Regions from separate parts of the Embleya sp. NPDC025285 genome, predicted to be linked through region 4. Evidence: riboswitches for the same ligand, from Rfam matches in the RefSeq annotation. Region 4 holds a riboswitch; each other region holds the start of a gene.
What was found. A riboswitch is a leader RNA that binds a small molecule or an ion and turns the genes downstream of it on or off. The one in region 4 is predicted to bind cobalamin.
Positions count from the first base shown of each region.

Region 1 (3,753 bases), on a different contig from region 4:
TGGCCCGCGCGCTGGTGGACCGCGAGGAACTGCGCGACCTCGTGGTGTTCACCAACGGGCTGACCATCGCCCTGGAGCTGGAACGGGCGATCCCGCGGTTCTCGGTCGTGGTCACCGGCGGCACGCTGCGGCCGTTGCAGCACTCGCTGATCAATCCGCTCGGCGACCACATTCTGGAGCGGATCCACGCCGACACGGTCTTCATCGGTTGCAACGGCGTGCATCCCACCGGGGGCATCACCAATGTGAACCTGCCCGAGGCCGAGGCCAAACGCGCGATGTTGCGAGCCGCGGGTCGCCGGGTCGTGGTCGCGGACGGCTCGAAGCTGGGCCGGGTCGAACTCGCCGAGGTGTGCCCGCTGGCGGACATCGACCTGCTGATCACGAGCGGCGCGGCCGATGCGGAGGCGCTCGACGCGCTGCGCGACGTGGGGCTGGAGATCCTGGTCGCGGAGTAGGCGGCCGCTGCGCGCAGCGGGTGCGGGGTGGGCATGTACCGGAGCGCGCGGAGTAGGCGGGCACGGCGCGAAGCGGGTAAGGGTGGGCACGTACCCGAGCGCGGGACCCTGCCCGGACCCGAGCCGGTCCTCCCGCCGTGGCCCCTCACTCGGCCGCCGCGACCCTCGGCGCGCCCGTCCCGGCCCCCTCGCTCGACGGTCGAGGCGCCCTGGTTAGGCTGCCCTTGCGAACGGTTCACCCGGCTTCGACCGATTCCGGGTGTCGCAAGAGGGAATCCGGTGCGAATCCGGAACTGCCCCGCAGCGGTAAGTGGGAACGAAAGTCGTCATCACGCACTGGGCCCCGGTCGAACGGGTCCCGGGAAGCGACGACCGGTAGGCATCCCGGCCACACCCGTGGCTCCCGGGACCCGCCCACGAGTCCGAAGACCTGCCGTCGCCCGCGTACGCCTCACGCACGCGGACTTCCGGGACCTCGCGGGCGGGTCCGTCGGACGACGGCGCCGTGCGGTGTCCGCCGCCGTACTCCCTCCCGAGTTCCCCCGACGAGGACTCGCAAGGGAGAGCTTCGACGATGCGTACGCAGATACCCGGGCGGATGCCGGCGGCACACCGATATTCGTGGGCCGCGGCGGTGGCCGCCCTCGCGCTGTTCGCGACCGCGTGCGGCGGCGCCGTGCGGGACGACAAGGCCGCCGCTCCCGCACCCGCCGCCTACAAGCCGTACGCGGACACCGACAACTGCGGTGTGACCACGAGCTACGACCGGCCGCCGCAGCGCGCCGCGACGCTGACCTCCAACGCGACCGAGCTGATGCTCGAACTGGGCCTGGCCGACCGGATGGTGGGCACCGCCTACCTCAAGGGCCGGACCATCGGCGACAAGTACAAGGAGCCGTACGCGCGGATCCCGGTGCTCGCCGACGCGCAACCCTCGCTGGAGAAACTCCTCGAAGCCACCCCCGACTTCGTCTACTCGGGCTACCCGGACGGCTTCTCCGAGTCGTCCGGCCACACCCGGGCGCGGCTCGGCGAGTTGAACATCAAGACCCACCTCAACCCCGAGGGCTGCGCCAAGGCGCCGGTCACCTTCGATCAGCTCTACGGCGAACTCCGCTCCATCGGCGGCATCTTCGGCGTGCCCGAGCGCGCCGAGCGCTCCGCCGCCGCGTTCCGGCAGCGGCTCGACGCGGTCACCGCGCGGCTCGCCGGCGCCGCGCCGGTCAAGGTGTTCGTGTACAACTCGGGCGCCGACGCCGCGCAGACCACCGGCGGCAACTCGATGCTCAACGAGATCATCACCCGTGCCGGTGGCACCAACGTGTTCGCCGACCTGAACGAGCGCTGGACCAAGGTCTCCTGGGAGCAGGTGGCCGAACGCAAGCCGGACGTGGTGCTGATCTACGACTACGTGACGCCGCCGGTCGACGCCAAGATCGCCACCCTCAAGGCCACTCCGGTACTCGCCGACGTACCGGCGCTGCGCGCGAACGCCTTCCCGGTGATCTCGCTGTCCGTAGCGCAGCCCGGGCCGCGCTCGGTGGACGCGGTCGAGGAACTCGCCAGGCAACTGCACCCCGACCGGCCGTGACGGTCGATCGGGACCCGGTGGCGGTACGGGTCGCGGTCCTGCGCGGCGAGGGCCCGCCGACACCACCGGTCGGCCGTGCGGCGGTCGTCCCGGGCGGCCGGGTCCGCCTTCCGCTGGTGGTCGGCGGCCTCCTCGTCGCGCTGTTCGCGGCGGCCGCGGCGGGGCTGCTGGTGGGGTCGGTGTCGGTGCCCTGGTCGGAGACGTGGCGCATCCTCGCGCATCGCGTCGGCGGAGACGCGTGGGTGCGGCCGTCGTGGAGCCGCGCACACGACCTGATCATCGCCGACACCCGGTTGCCCAGGGTGCTGCTCGCCGCCGTCGTCGGCGCGACGCTGGCCGTGGTGGGCATGGTGATCCAGGCGATCGTGCGCAACCCGCTGGCCGGTCCGGACGTGCTCGGCGTCTCCTCCGGCGCGGCCACCGGAGCGGTCCTGGTGATGCGCTGGGGCGTCGCGTCGATCGGCGGCCTTTCGCTGGGCGCGCTCACCCTGAACGCGGCCGCGTTCACCGGCGGACTGATCACCCTGCTCGTGGTCTTCTCGGTGGCCCGCTCCGGCGGCCGGGTCACCGCCGTGCGACTGGTCCTGGCCGGCGTCGCGGTCAGCGCCGTGTTGTCCTCGCTGACCAGCCTGCTCGTGCTGACCTCACCGGATCCGCAACTCGCCGCCCAGGTGCTGTTCTGGACGCTGGGCGGCTTCGGCTCGGCCCGCTGGACCCTGCTGCTCGTCCCCGCCCTCGCGCTCGCGATCGGCCTGGTGGTGCTGCTGCTCCAGGCGCGCAACCTCAACCTGCTCCTGGCCGGCGAGGAGAGCGCGGCCGCGCTCGGCCTGGACGTCCAGCGCTTTCGGCAGGGCATGTTCCTGCTCGCGGCGGTGCTCACCGGGGTCGTCGTCGCGGTCAGCGGCGTGATCGGCTTCGTCGGCCTGATGTTGCCGCACGTGGTGCGATTGCTGGTCGGCGCGGATCATCGGCGCGCGCTGCCGGTGGCCGCGCTGCTCGGCGCGGTGTTCGCGATCTGCGCCGACCTGGTGGCGCGTACGGTGCTCGCGCCGCAGGAGTTGCCGGTGGGCATCGTGACCTCGCTGGTCGGCGGCCCGTTCTTCGTCTGGCTGCTGCGCCGGGACGCGCGCCGGGAAGCGGGCGCACGATGACCGGGCCCGCGGCACGCCTGGTCCTGGACGACGTCACCTTCGCGATCAACGGCCGGCCCCTGGTCGACGCGGTGTCGCTGACCGTCGAGCCCGGCGAGGTGGTCGGTCTGCTCGGCCCCAACGGCAGCGGCAAGTCGACCCTGCTGCGCAGCGTGTACCGGGTGAACCGGCCGACCTCGGGCCGGGTACTCCTGGACGGCGAGGACGTGTGGACGCACTCGGCGCGCTGGGCCGCACGCCGGATCGGCACCGTACTCCAGGACATGCCCACCGACTTTCCGCTGACCGTGCGGGACGTGGTCGCGATGGGCCGCTCCGCGCACAAGGGCCTGCTCGACCCGGACGACGCGACCGACCGGGCGATCGTGGCGGCGGCGGTGGAGCTGCTGGAACTCGCCGACCTGACCGAGCGCGCGTTCGCGCTGCTGTCCGGCGGTGAGCGGCAGCGGGCGCTGGTGGCACGGGCGTTGGTACAGCAGCCGGGCCTGCTGGTATTGGACGAGCCGACCAACCACCTCGACATCCACCACCAGCTCGCACTGCTGCGGTTGGT
Region 1 is NZ_JBVHLU010000005.1:107,559-111,311, reverse strand. It holds gene ACZ4FV_RS05275 (DeoR/GlpR family DNA-binding transcription regulator) at 1-458, shown strand, start outside; cobalamin riboswitch at 672-910, shown strand; gene ACZ4FV_RS05270 (ABC transporter substrate-binding protein) at 1,033-2,049, shown strand; gene ACZ4FV_RS05265 (FecCD family ABC transporter permease) at 2,046-3,200, shown strand; gene ACZ4FV_RS05260 (ABC transporter ATP-binding protein) at 3,197-3,753, shown strand, end outside.
Region 1: linked by a shared signal. The riboswitch ahead of ACZ4FV_RS05270 (ABC transporter substrate-binding protein) and the one ahead of ACZ4FV_RS13010 (cob(I)yrinic acid a,c-diamide adenosyltransferase) in region 4 are both predicted to bind cobalamin.

Region 2 (3,753 bases), on a different contig from region 4:
CGTCCCGCTCGGCGGCTTCGTACACCTTGTCGAACTCGGCGCCCCACAGGTCGGGCAGTTCGGGCAGCTCGTTCGGGTCGAACAGCGACCAGACGCCGTCCTCCTCGACCCGGCGCATGAACAGGTCCGGCACCCAGTTGGCCAGGTTGAGGTTGTGCGTGCGGCGCGCGTCCTCACCGGTGTTCTCGCGCAGTTCGAGGAACTCCAGGATGTCCGGGTGCCAGGTCTCCAGGTACACGCAGGCCGCGCCCTTGCGCCGGCCGCCCTGGTTGACCGCGGCCACCGACGAGTCGAGCGTCTTGAGCCACGGCACGATGCCGTTGGAGTGCCCGTTGGTGCCGCGGATCAGCGAGCCGCGCGAACGCACCCGCGACCACGCCACGCCGATGCCGCCGGCGAACTTCGACAGTCGGGCGATCCGCCCGTACATGTCGTAGATCGACTCCAGCTCGTCCTTGGGCGAGTCGAGCAGGTAGCACGAGGACATCTGGGTGTGCACGGTGCCGGAGTTGAACAGCGTCGGCGAGCTGGGCAGGTAGGCGAGCGAGGACATCAGCCGGTAGAAGCCGATCGCCTCGCCGGGCTCCTGGGCCAGGCCGCACGCCACGCGCAGCAGGAAGTGCTGCGGGGTCTCGACCACCTTGCGCGAGACCGGGTGGCGCAACAGGTAGCGGTCGTACACGGTGCGCAGGCCGAAGTACTCGAACCGCCGGTCGCCGTCGACGTCCACGGCGGCGTCCAACTCGGCGGCGTGCTCGGCGACGAACGCCGCGGTCTCCGCGCCGATGACGCCCTCGCGCCGGCCGAGCGCGATGCCCGCGCTGAACGAGGTGACCCCCGCGTCGAGGGCCTCGTCCGCGATCCGGCCGGCGAGCAGGCGCGCGGCGAGCCGCGAGTAGGCGGGCTCCTCCGCGATCAGCTCGGCGGCGGTACGCACCGCCAGGTCCGCGGCCGCTCCCTTGTCCGCGCCCTCGTTGAGACCCGCGACGACCCGGCGGACGACCCGATCCGGATCGACCTCCGGCAGATCGCGCGCCTGGGTGCGCACCAGGGTAGCCAGTTGGTCCTCGGGGCTTTCGTCGATCCGCATCCGGGTCGCGCCCACGCTGTCCACAACGGTCACGTGCTCTCTCCTCGCGAGCTCGTACGTACAGTGACCCCGCGCCCGAAGGCGCGGACAGCCGGCAGGTATTCGGACTCGCGGGCATGCCGGGGCGCCACCGGGCACGATGTGCTCGGCGGGCCGCGGAGTTCCCCGTGGTCGTCGCGCGCCGAACCCCTCCGGGCGTTCGGCGCCGCAGGACGACATTCGTTCCCGCTTACCGCTGCGGGGGCAGTCCCGGCTTCACACCGGGTTCCCTCTTGCGTCGCCTTTCCGTTTGAACCGGAACGGCGAACCAGCTGCGTCGCAGAGCATATATGTAGTGGCGGGGTGGTCGTCGCACCCCCAGGTGTTGTGTCGTGTCGCGATTCCCGACGTACCACGATTTCGGCCGGGACGGGCCCACTCCCGGCGGCGATGCCGTCCACACCGGGTGTCGCGGCGCCTCCCGAGCCGAGCGGAATCGTCTCCTCCCGGCGTACGCCCGGCATGACGGTACTCGCGCGCGGGCCGCCGAATGGCTGCACGACACGCCGGCGTTGTGCGCGGCGCGCGTCGCCGAGCCCCTGTCGAACGTGGTGTCCGGGCGTCGAGGGAAAGACCTTCGCGGGGCGGCCGAGCGGGCGAGGGCGAGGCATTGGGAGCGTACGGTCGGCCGCGGGGCGTGCCTGGCATGTACGGCGTCCGACGGGCGGGTCGGCGAGGCGGGAGCCGGGCGTGTCGGCGGGTGCCTCCGGCGGCCGGTGTGGGCTGCCTCGGAGGTGGCCTCGGCGGCGTCCTCAGGGGCGGCCGGTGCGGGGGCCGGCCCCGGATGGGCGCGCGTGTCGCGCCGGGCGGTCGGGGCATCGGTCCACCGGCCGGGGTACCTCCCGGCCCGAGTCGCGCCACTCCGCGACCAACGCCTCGTACACGGGTGTCTCGAACGCCTCGGTGGGCCACGGCCCGAACGGGGCCCGCAGGATCTCCATGCCGACCCAACCGCGCGAGGGAACGCGAAGTAACCACCAACCGGGTGATCCCACTCGGTCGATGGACGAATCGACTCGGATACAGGCGCGCGGACCGGCCCGGGCGCACCGACCGCGCCCTGGGGCGGTCGCGCCCCTTCGGGTCGTCCTCGGGCCGCATTCAGGCAGCCTTCGACCGCCTTCGATGGGTTTCGGCGGGTTTCCGGCCGGGTGCCTTCCGGTCAGGTGGTTTCGGTCCGGGTGCTTTCGGTCCCGGCGGTTTCGGTGCGTGGCGTTTCCGGTCGGGTGCTTTCGATCTGGGCCGCCGCCGTGCGCAGTTCGGCGAACGCCTCGCCGAGCGCCGCCGCCGTCCAGTGCGCGTTCAGGCCGCTCGGGTTCGGCAGCACCCAGATCCGGGTGTCGCCGATGGTCTCGGCCTGTCGACCGACCACCGCCTTGGGCCGGCCGAAACCGGTCCGGTACGCGCCGATGCCGAGCACGGCCAGCCAGGCCGGCCGGTACGTGCGCACCTTGGCGGTGAGCGCCGCGCCGCCGGCGACGTACTCGTCCCGGCTCAACTCGTCCGCACGGGCGGTGGTGCGGGCCACCACGTTGGTGATGCCGAGACCGAGCGCGGTCAACGCGTCCTGCTCGGCGGGCGCGAGCAGGCGGGGCGTGAACCCGGAGGCGTACAGCGCGGGCCAGAACCGGTTGCCGGGGCGGGCGAAGTGCCGCCCGGTCGCACCGGACCACAGGCCGGGGTTGATCCCGCAGAACAACACCCGCAGGTTCGGTCCGATCACGTCGGGGATGGTCCGGCCGTGCGCGGCGGCCATTTCGGCGGCGGTGGGATTGCGCCCGGGCGGGATCGGCAGCACGACGGGCTTCGCGGGCGGTCCGGGCTGCGCCGGGGTGCTCACGGCGCCTCCGCGATCAGCGCCGTCCCCACCGACCGGAAGCCGAGCCGGTCGTACACGCGGGCCACGTCCTGGTCGCCCGCCGACAGGAACACCGTCTCGCTCCCGTCGGTGAGCGCGTGCCGGGCCAGCTCCCAGGTCACCGCCGCCGCGAGGCCGCCACGTCGGGCCGCGGGGAGGGTGGCCACACCGACGATCTCGGTGGTGCCGTACAGGTGCTGATAACTGCCCACGCACAGCGGCCCGGCCGGGCCGTACGCGGCGAACATCACCGTCTCGCCGGTGCGCAGGCGCTCGTTGAGGTAGGACAGCAGTCCCGGGTCCTGGCCGAGCGCGGCGGTATCCCGTTCGGTCGGGCCGTCGGTCCCCGACGCGGTCCCCGGGTTCGCGAAGCCGACCGCCGCGACGCTGTGCACGATCGCCAGGTCGGTCGCGTCCGCCCGGATCCGACGCACCGTCACCAGGTCGGGCAGGGCCGGGCGTTCGGCCGGAAGCTCGGCCGGGTCGAGCACCATCAACGGGTGCTCGTGGACGTGCAGTTCGGCCTCGATCGCGGCCGCGCGCAGCGCCGGGGTGGTCTCGTCGACCCATTCGAACGTCTCGGGCACTTTCAACTCTCTCTGCCGCGCCCGCACCGCGCGGACGTCCGCGACGGTGGGCTCGACGGAGCTGCCGAGCGTGGGTCGTGCGTAGAAGGGCCACCCTTGGCCCTCACGAATGAACAGGGTCAGCGCGCCGAACGTTTCCGTGCGGGTGGCTCGGCGGGCCACCGCGTCGTAGAACATCT
Region 2 is NZ_JBVHLU010000017.1:40,932-44,684, reverse strand. It holds gene ACZ4FV_RS13870 (ribonucleoside-diphosphate reductase subunit alpha) at 1-1,090, opposite strand, end outside; cobalamin riboswitch at 1,167-1,418, opposite strand; gene mug (G/U mismatch-specific DNA glycosylase) at 2,292-2,885, opposite strand; gene ACZ4FV_RS13860 (GNAT family N-acetyltransferase) at 2,966-3,753, opposite strand, start outside.
Region 2: linked by a shared signal. The riboswitch ahead of ACZ4FV_RS13870 (ribonucleoside-diphosphate reductase subunit alpha) and the one ahead of ACZ4FV_RS13010 (cob(I)yrinic acid a,c-diamide adenosyltransferase) in region 4 are both predicted to bind cobalamin.

Region 3 (3,753 bases), on a different contig from region 4:
CTGGGGGCCGGCCTGGCCACCTTCCTGGCGGGTCACGCGTGGCACCGCTTCGTGTTGGCCACCGGCCCGGTCCAGGGACACATCGTCACCGCGGTGGTGGCGGTACCCCTCGTCGCGTCCGTCGCGGGCACGGGCTGGGCGGTACTCGCGGTCGCCACGGCGCTCCTCGCGATCATGACCGTGTCCGACCACCTCCGCCAGGTCCGCGCGGCGGAGGAGCCGGACGCGCGGCAGGTGACCTCGGCCGGCTGACCCTTTGGGGCCGGGGAGCCTGCTCTGCTAGCGTCCCCGGCCATGAACGACAGCGTGTACGTGGGCAACGCGGGCCCGGACGCGGCGCTGGACCGGGGTTGGCTGCTCGGCCATTTCAAGGACGTCGGCGACCCTCGGCACAGCGAGGCGGTGGAGATCAAGTGGGGTGTCCACCCACCCGGCGACGCGCGCGCCGAGTGGGTGAGCGGTGAGGCGCGGACCGCGCTGCTGATCCTGATCAGCGGCCGGTTCCGGGTCGAACTGCCGGGCCGCAGCGTTTTGTTGGCGAAGCAGGGCGACTACGTGGTGTGGGGTCGCGGTGTCGACCACTCCTGGGCGGCCGAGGAGGAGTCGGTGGTGCTCACGGTGCGGTGGCCGTCCGTGCCGGGGTATCGGGTGGGCGAACCCACCTGAGCCGCGGCGCCGGCGCCGCGGCCCACCACAGGGCCGGCCACCGTGTCGGCCGACCTTCAGGGCGGTGCCTCTCCGGCCGACGCTTTTCGGCCGGCGCCTTCCGGGCGGCGCCTCCCACGCGGTGACGAACGGCACCGTGCATTGCTCGCGCGACCTGTTGTACGACGAGCAGCTCATCTCATACGCTCCGCAAGCCGACCCTGTCCGGGTCGGCGACACAACCGCATAGTTCGCAATCCAGGGGAAGCCGGTCGAAATCCGGCGCTGACCCGCAACCGTAGGCGGTGGCCGACAGGCCGCCGCGAGTCGGAATGCCTGGATTCGTACGAGTTTAAGGCTCCAGCTGTCGTGGACTGCACGCTGAAGCCCGGATTTCACGTCCGGCGGTGTCTCGTCGGCGCGATGCCGGGGTCGGCGGTCCTGTGAGGAACATCGCTCGGCCCGGGCGGCATCGGTTCCGCCGCTCGTGCCGACGCCCGTCGCACGAAGGGAATCCGCACGTGAAATCTCGTGGGAACAAGGCTCGAATAGGCCGGCTGGTCGGGGCACTCGCCCTTCTCCTGCTGCCCGCCACCGCCCAGATCACCGTGAGCGCACCCGCCGCCTACGCCATCGACCCCACCAAGGGCTCCGCCGGCGTCTGCCCGGACGCCAACGGGGTGACCGTGATCGTCGACTTCCAGGAACTCGGCGGCGCCACGCTCACCCGCTGCGCGCCCGGCGACCAAGCCACCGGTCTGGCCGCGCTCAAGAACGCCGGCTTCCAGATCCAGGGCACGAACCGGTGGGGCGAGGCGTTCATCTGCCGGATCGAGGGCAAGCCCGGCACGGACACCGAGCCCTGCGTCAACACCCCTCCGGCGTCGGCGTATTGGTCGTACTGGCACGCGCCGAACAACGGCACCTGGACCTACAGCTCGTGGGGCGCGACCAACCGAAAGCCCCCGCTGGGCAGCTTCGAGGGCTGGTCCTTCTCCAAGGACAAGACGTCCACCACCAATCCGCCCCCGCGCGTGGCCCCCACGCGCCCGTAGGGCCGACCCGGCGTCGGATCCGAAGCGAGGTCGTCCTCGGCTCCGCGACCGCGTTCGTTCCGCCGGTCATCGCCGACGCGCGTGATTCGGTCGGAACGAACGCCGGGAACGGACCGCGCACGCCTGCCCGATCGGCGCCGGCGGCGGCATCCGCCTCGCGCGTACGTCGTTTCACCGTCCACCGGGTGGACTCGCCTGCCGGACGCGCCCATCGCCGGCTAAGCTGACGGACGCAGTCGGTTCGCCCTGCCCGCCAGGCAGGCGCGTCGTAAGAGGGAACCCGGTGTGAATCCGGGACTGCCCCGCAGCGGTGAGTGGGAACGACCGCCGTCAACAGCACTGGGCCCCAGGACGGGCCCGGGAAGCGACGGCCAGTAGGAGTCCGCCCTTTCGGTGGACGCGCCCACGAGTCCGAAGACCTGCCACTGCCCGTGTGCCGACGAGGCACACGGTGATCTCGGTGACCTCGTGGGCGGGTCGGCGGACAACCCCGGTGGCACACGTGCGCGACAGCGCCGAAACGCCCCGGCGGCTTGCCATCCCTTCGCGCCCTCGATCCGTCCCGGGATTCCGGAGACAACTCGCGAAGGAGAGTTCCGTGACCACCAAGTCCGCAGCCGCGGCAACCCGCGCCACCGTGTACGGCTACCCCCGACAGGGCCCGCGCCGGGAGTTGAAGAAGGCCATCGAGGGCTACTGGGCCGGTCGGGTCACCGCCGACGGGCTTCGCGAGACCGCGGCCGAACTGCGCCGCGCCAACCGCGATCGGCTCGCCGATGCCGGTGTACACGAGGTGCCCACCGGCGACTTCTCGCTCTACGACCACGTCCTGGACACCACCGTGATGGTCGGCGCGATCCCGCCCCGCCACCGTGCGGCCGTCGAAGCCGACGCCCTGGACGGCTACTTCGCGATGGCGCGCGGCACCCAGGAGGTGGCGCCGCTGGAGATGACCAAGTGGTTCGACACGAACTACCACTACCTGGTCCCCGAACTCGGCCCCGACACCGTGTTCTCCGCGAACTCCGCCAAGCAGGTCGCCGAGTTCGAGGAGGCCATCGCACAGGGCCTGACCGCCCGCCCCGTACTGGTCGGCCCGATCACCTACCTCCTGCTCGCCAAGCCCGCGCCCGGCGTCGCGGCCGACTTCCAGCCGCTGACCCTGTTGGATCGACTGCTGCCGGTGTACGCCGAGGTGCTCGCCGACCTGCGCGCGGCCGGCGCCGAGTGGGTGCAACTGGACGAACCCGCGCTGGTCCAGGACCGCAGCTTCGCCGAACTCAACGCCATCGCACGCGCCTACCGCGACCTCGGCGCGCTCACTGACCGGCCCAGGCTGCTGGTCGCCTCGTACTTCGACCGCCTCGGCGAGGCGTTGCCGATCCTGGCCAAGGCGCCGATCGAGGGGCTCGCCCTCGACTTCACCGGAGCCGCGTTCGCCAACCTGGACGCCCTGGCCGCCGTCGGCGGACTGCCCGGCAAGCGCCTGGTCGCCGGCGTCGTCGACGGGCGCAACGTGTGGATCAACGACCTCGGCAGGTCGCTGGCCACCCTGGGTACCCTGCTGGGCCTGGCCGAGCGCGTCGACGTGTCCGCGTCCTGCTCCCTGTTGCACGTGCCCCTGGACGCCGGCGACGAGCGCGACATCGACCCGCAGATCTCCCGATGGCTCGCCTTCGCCCGGCAAAAGACCGAGGAGATCGTCACGTTGGCCCGCGGCCTGGGCCAGGGCACGGACACCATCGCGACCCATCTCGCCGCCAATCGGGCCGACCTGGCCGCGCGCAAGACCTCCGCCCTGACCCGCGACCCCGCCGTACGTGCCCGCGCCGCCGCGGTCACCGACGCGGACGGCCGGCGCAGCCTGCCCTACGCCGAGCGCGCCGCGGCCCAACGCGCCCACCTGGGACTCCCGTTGCTGCCGACGACCACGATCGGCTCCTTCCCGCAGACCGGCGAGCTGCGCACCGCCCGCGCCGACCTGCGCGCCGGACGCATCGACGAGGCAGGCTACGAGGAACGCATCGAGTCCGAGATCCGCGACGTGATCTCC
Region 3 is NZ_JBVHLU010000004.1:79,918-83,670, reverse strand. It holds gene ACZ4FV_RS04190 (low temperature requirement protein A) at 1-252, shown strand, start outside; gene ACZ4FV_RS04185 (cupin domain-containing protein) at 295-666, shown strand; gene ACZ4FV_RS04180 (flagellar hook-length control protein FliK) at 1,167-1,700, shown strand; cobalamin riboswitch at 1,920-2,141, shown strand; gene metE (5-methyltetrahydropteroyltriglutamate--homocysteine S-methyltransferase) at 2,299-3,753, shown strand, end outside.
Region 3: linked by a shared signal. The riboswitch ahead of metE (5-methyltetrahydropteroyltriglutamate--homocysteine S-methyltransferase) and the one ahead of ACZ4FV_RS13010 (cob(I)yrinic acid a,c-diamide adenosyltransferase) in region 4 are both predicted to bind cobalamin.

Region 4 (3,753 bases):
CAGGCCGGCCGCGCAGTGCAGGAAGGTGCTCTTGCCGGAGCCGGACGGACCCATCACGGCGGTGAACGACCCGTGTTCGAAGGCGAGGGTGACCCCGTCGAGGGCGGCGACCTGGGCCGAGCCCTTGCCGTACACCTTGCGCACCGCGTCGAGCCGGACGGCCGGTGCCCCGGCACCCTCCCGCTCGTCCCCGATCGTGTGTCGTGGCCGTGTCGGTCGCCCGCTCACGTTCGTCCCTCCGCCGTTCCGGCCGCTCCCCGTTCACGGCACCGGATCCACGCTAGGAGCGTGCAACGGGCGTGCCCATGGGGCTGGCCGCCCTCCGGGGGTGGGGCCCGCCCCCATTCCCGGAGGCCCCGACGAACCCACCGGCCGCGGCGAACCCGGACAGGGCCTAGGCCGAAGTGTGTACGCCGGTTCGTTCCCGCGGAGGGCGTGCCGGGCCGGGGCCCGGACCTAGCCTCATAGCCGTACCCGCAGGTCGAGTGGAGGAGGAAGACCGTGGCGAAGGCACGCGGCTCGTTGACGGCCGGCCTGTTGAGCGCGGTGGTGGGCGGAGCCCTGAAGCTGTTCGCGGACGACGTGGACACACCGGTGGTCGCGCTCGGGAAGATCGGTGTCGTGTTGCTGATCGTCGGCATCGCCGAGCTGCTGTACGGGCTCTACCAGCTCACCCAGGAGGCCCGGAAGGGCTGACCGGGGCGACACCGGCCGGACCGAGGAGGCCCGGAGGGGCCGATCGGGGTGACGAGCCTGGGAAGGGCCATCAGACCGAAGAACCCCGGAGCAGCCGATCGGGGGAAGAGCCCCGGAAGGGCGATCAGACCGAAGAACCCCGGAACAGCCGCCGATCCGGGCACGGAACCCCGAACGGTTGATCGAAGCGACCCGGGTCCGCTCAGCCGGGCCGCCGCCGGCCCGGCCGCCGGTGGGCGACGAAGGCCAGGACACCCGCCCCGAGCAGGGCCGAGCCGAGGAAGGCCACGAGCAGCGACCCGCCGCCCGGATCGATCCCGGCGCGCGGACGCGCCGCCGACGCGGCGGAGGGCGCGCGGAGTTCGTCGACGCCGCGATGGACGCCGAGCTTGCCCGCCCGGGTCTCGACCGGCCGGCCGGACGCACCGGGGCCGGCCGCCACGTCGATCCGCACGCTCGCGGTGGCCTCGCGGCCGAGCCGGTCGACGATCGTGTAGCGAAAGTTGTCGCGTCCGGTGAAGCCCGGCCCCGGCGTGTACCGCAGCACCGAATTCGCGTCGCCCCGCTCGTCCGGCTGGAGCACCAGGCCGTGTTCGGGATTGGTGTACGACAGCACGACCAGCCCTTCGCCGGAGTCGCCGGCCAGGACCGGGACGTCCACCGACTGCCCGGCGCGAGTGCCCACCCGATCGGCGACGGCACGCGGGACGGGTGGCAGGTTCGGCTCGGGCTGGTCCCTGGACCGCACCCGGTCGCCGGACCCGACGGGGCGCCCGGCGCCGGCGCTCAACAGCGATGCGGATGGGGTGGGGCCTGCCGTCCCCGCGCCGAGGGGTCCGGCGGGCGGGGCGGTATGTCCCGACCCGGCGTCGAAGTCCGCAGCGGAAGGAGTCGGTCGCGCCGAGCCGGCATCGAAGAGCGGTACGGAGGAGGCGAGATGCATCCCCTCGGGGCCGAACCACCCCGCACAGGCGGCTGGATGCCCCGACCCGGCTCCGAACAGCGACACACAACACGCCAGGAGCACGCCCGCTCGACGTACCCGACCTACCCGACCCACCCGACATGCCCGACCCACCCGACGCGTCGGACCGGCTGGTTCAGGTGTTCCGGACACCGTGGACACGCATACCTCCGGCACTGATTTCCCGGCACGGCCGGATCGCGGATCGACTCACCGGCACCCTCCGGCGCCCGTCGGCACCCTTCGGCGCCGATACCGCCGGGCCGACGCCGGCCGAGGGAGCCGCTCTCGGAATCCGATCCTGGGCTTTACCCGCGCCGGTCCGGGGCTCGGCGCGCGGACCGGCGGCAAGCTTCACCCGCACGCGTGGTCCGGATCCGACGGTGGACCGGGCCCGTCGCGCGTGTCATGGTGGGAGGCGCAAGGCGACGGCGGTACGAGGAAGCCGGTGTGAATCCGGCGCGGTCCCGCCACTGTGATCGGGGAGCGACTCCCGAACCGGCCACGGCCCCGAGACGGGTCGGAAGGCCGGGAGGAGCGATGATCCGAGAGCCAGGAGACTCACGTCGTCGCCACCTCACCAACCGGGGCGGATTTCCCCGAGAGAGGCCGGTGCCGACCATGTCCTTGGTTTTGAGCCGGATCTACACCCGTACCGGCGATGCCGGCACGACCGCGCTGGGCGACAACTCCCGTACGCGCAAGACCGATCCGAGGTTGGCGGCGTACGCCGACACGGACGAGACCAACGCGGCGATCGGGGTCGTGCTCGCGCTCGGCGACCCGCAACCGCAGACGCGCGCGGTACTGGCGCAACTGCAGCACGACCTGTTCGACGTCGGCGCCGACCTGTGCGCGCCGATCGCCGAGGGGGACACCCGGCTGCGGATCACCGAGGCGGACGTGGCCCGGCTGGAGGAGCACTGCGACGCGTTCAACGCGGAACTGGCCGCGCTGCGTTCCTTCGTACTGCCCGGCGGCAGCCCGGCCGCGGCCCTGCTGCACGTGGCCCGCACCTCGGCCCGACGTGCCGAGCGCTCGACCTGGGCGCTGATCGAGGCGGACGAGCGGGCGACGGCAGGCGGTGCCGCGACCGTCAACCCGCTCACCGCGCGCTACCTCAACCGGTTGTCCGACCTGCTGTTCGTCCTCGCCCGGCGGGCCAACGCCGACGGTGCGGGTGATGTGTTGTGGCGTCCGGGCGACAGCCGCTGACCGGCGGGCGGTCGCGGTCCCACGGCGGCGGGCCGCTGCGCCGGCTCGCCGACGTGGGGCCCTACTTCGAGCTGCGGACCGGACCGATCACCGACGGCGCGGGCTTTCGGCCGTTGGCCGAGCTGTACGACCCGGCCGCGCCCGCCGCGTGGGCGGCCCGGGTGGAGCACGTACGGGCCCGGCTGCGGACCGAGGAACCGCGTGTCGCCGCGTCGATCCTGTATCTGGGCGTGGCCTCGCGGCTGTGGTCGGTGGCACTGGGTGCGGCGGTGCTCGGCCGGGTGGTGCCCGACCTGGATCCGGCCCGGACGTACTGGCGCTTCCCGGACGCCGGGCCGGTCGAGTTGTGGGCGCCCGATCCGGAGCCGGCGCCGGTGCCGGACGATCGCTCGGGGATCGAGCAGCTGCACGACGCGGTGCTGGTCGGGCATCTGGTGCCGCTCGCCGGGGCGACCCGAGCGGTGGTGCCGGTCGCCGAGCGGCTGCTGTGGGGCAACGCCGCGTCGGCCCTGGTCGGCGCGGCCCGCGTGTTGCACCGGCACCTGGCTCCGACCGAGCCGGAACTCGTGGCGACCACACGCGTGTTCGCCGACGGCCTGTTGGCCGCAGGCCGGTTGCGTGGAACCGGCCTGCACGGTGCGCTCGGCGCGTTCCGCCGCACCACGTGCTGCCTGTACTACCGGATCCCCGGGGGCGGTACGTGCGGCGACTGTGTCTTCCACGACAAGCCGCCGCGGCCGGCCCGGACCCGGATCGGGTCGTCGGCATCGGGTTTTCGGGGGAACGCGGGCTGAGCACCGTCGGCCTGCCCGTTCGGTTCGCTCGGGGCACCGGGAACCGTGTGTCGGGTCCCGCGCGGAGCGGCCGATCGGGTGAAT
Region 4 is NZ_JBVHLU010000015.1:142,834-146,586, forward strand. It holds gene ACZ4FV_RS12995 (ABC transporter ATP-binding protein) at 1-228, opposite strand, end outside; gene ACZ4FV_RS13000 (DUF5708 family protein) at 502-696, shown strand; gene ACZ4FV_RS13005 (Ig-like domain-containing protein) at 899-1,444, opposite strand; cobalamin riboswitch at 2,099-2,223, shown strand; gene ACZ4FV_RS13010 (cob(I)yrinic acid a,c-diamide adenosyltransferase) at 2,282-2,875, shown strand; gene ACZ4FV_RS13015 ((2Fe-2S)-binding protein) at 2,851-3,669, shown strand.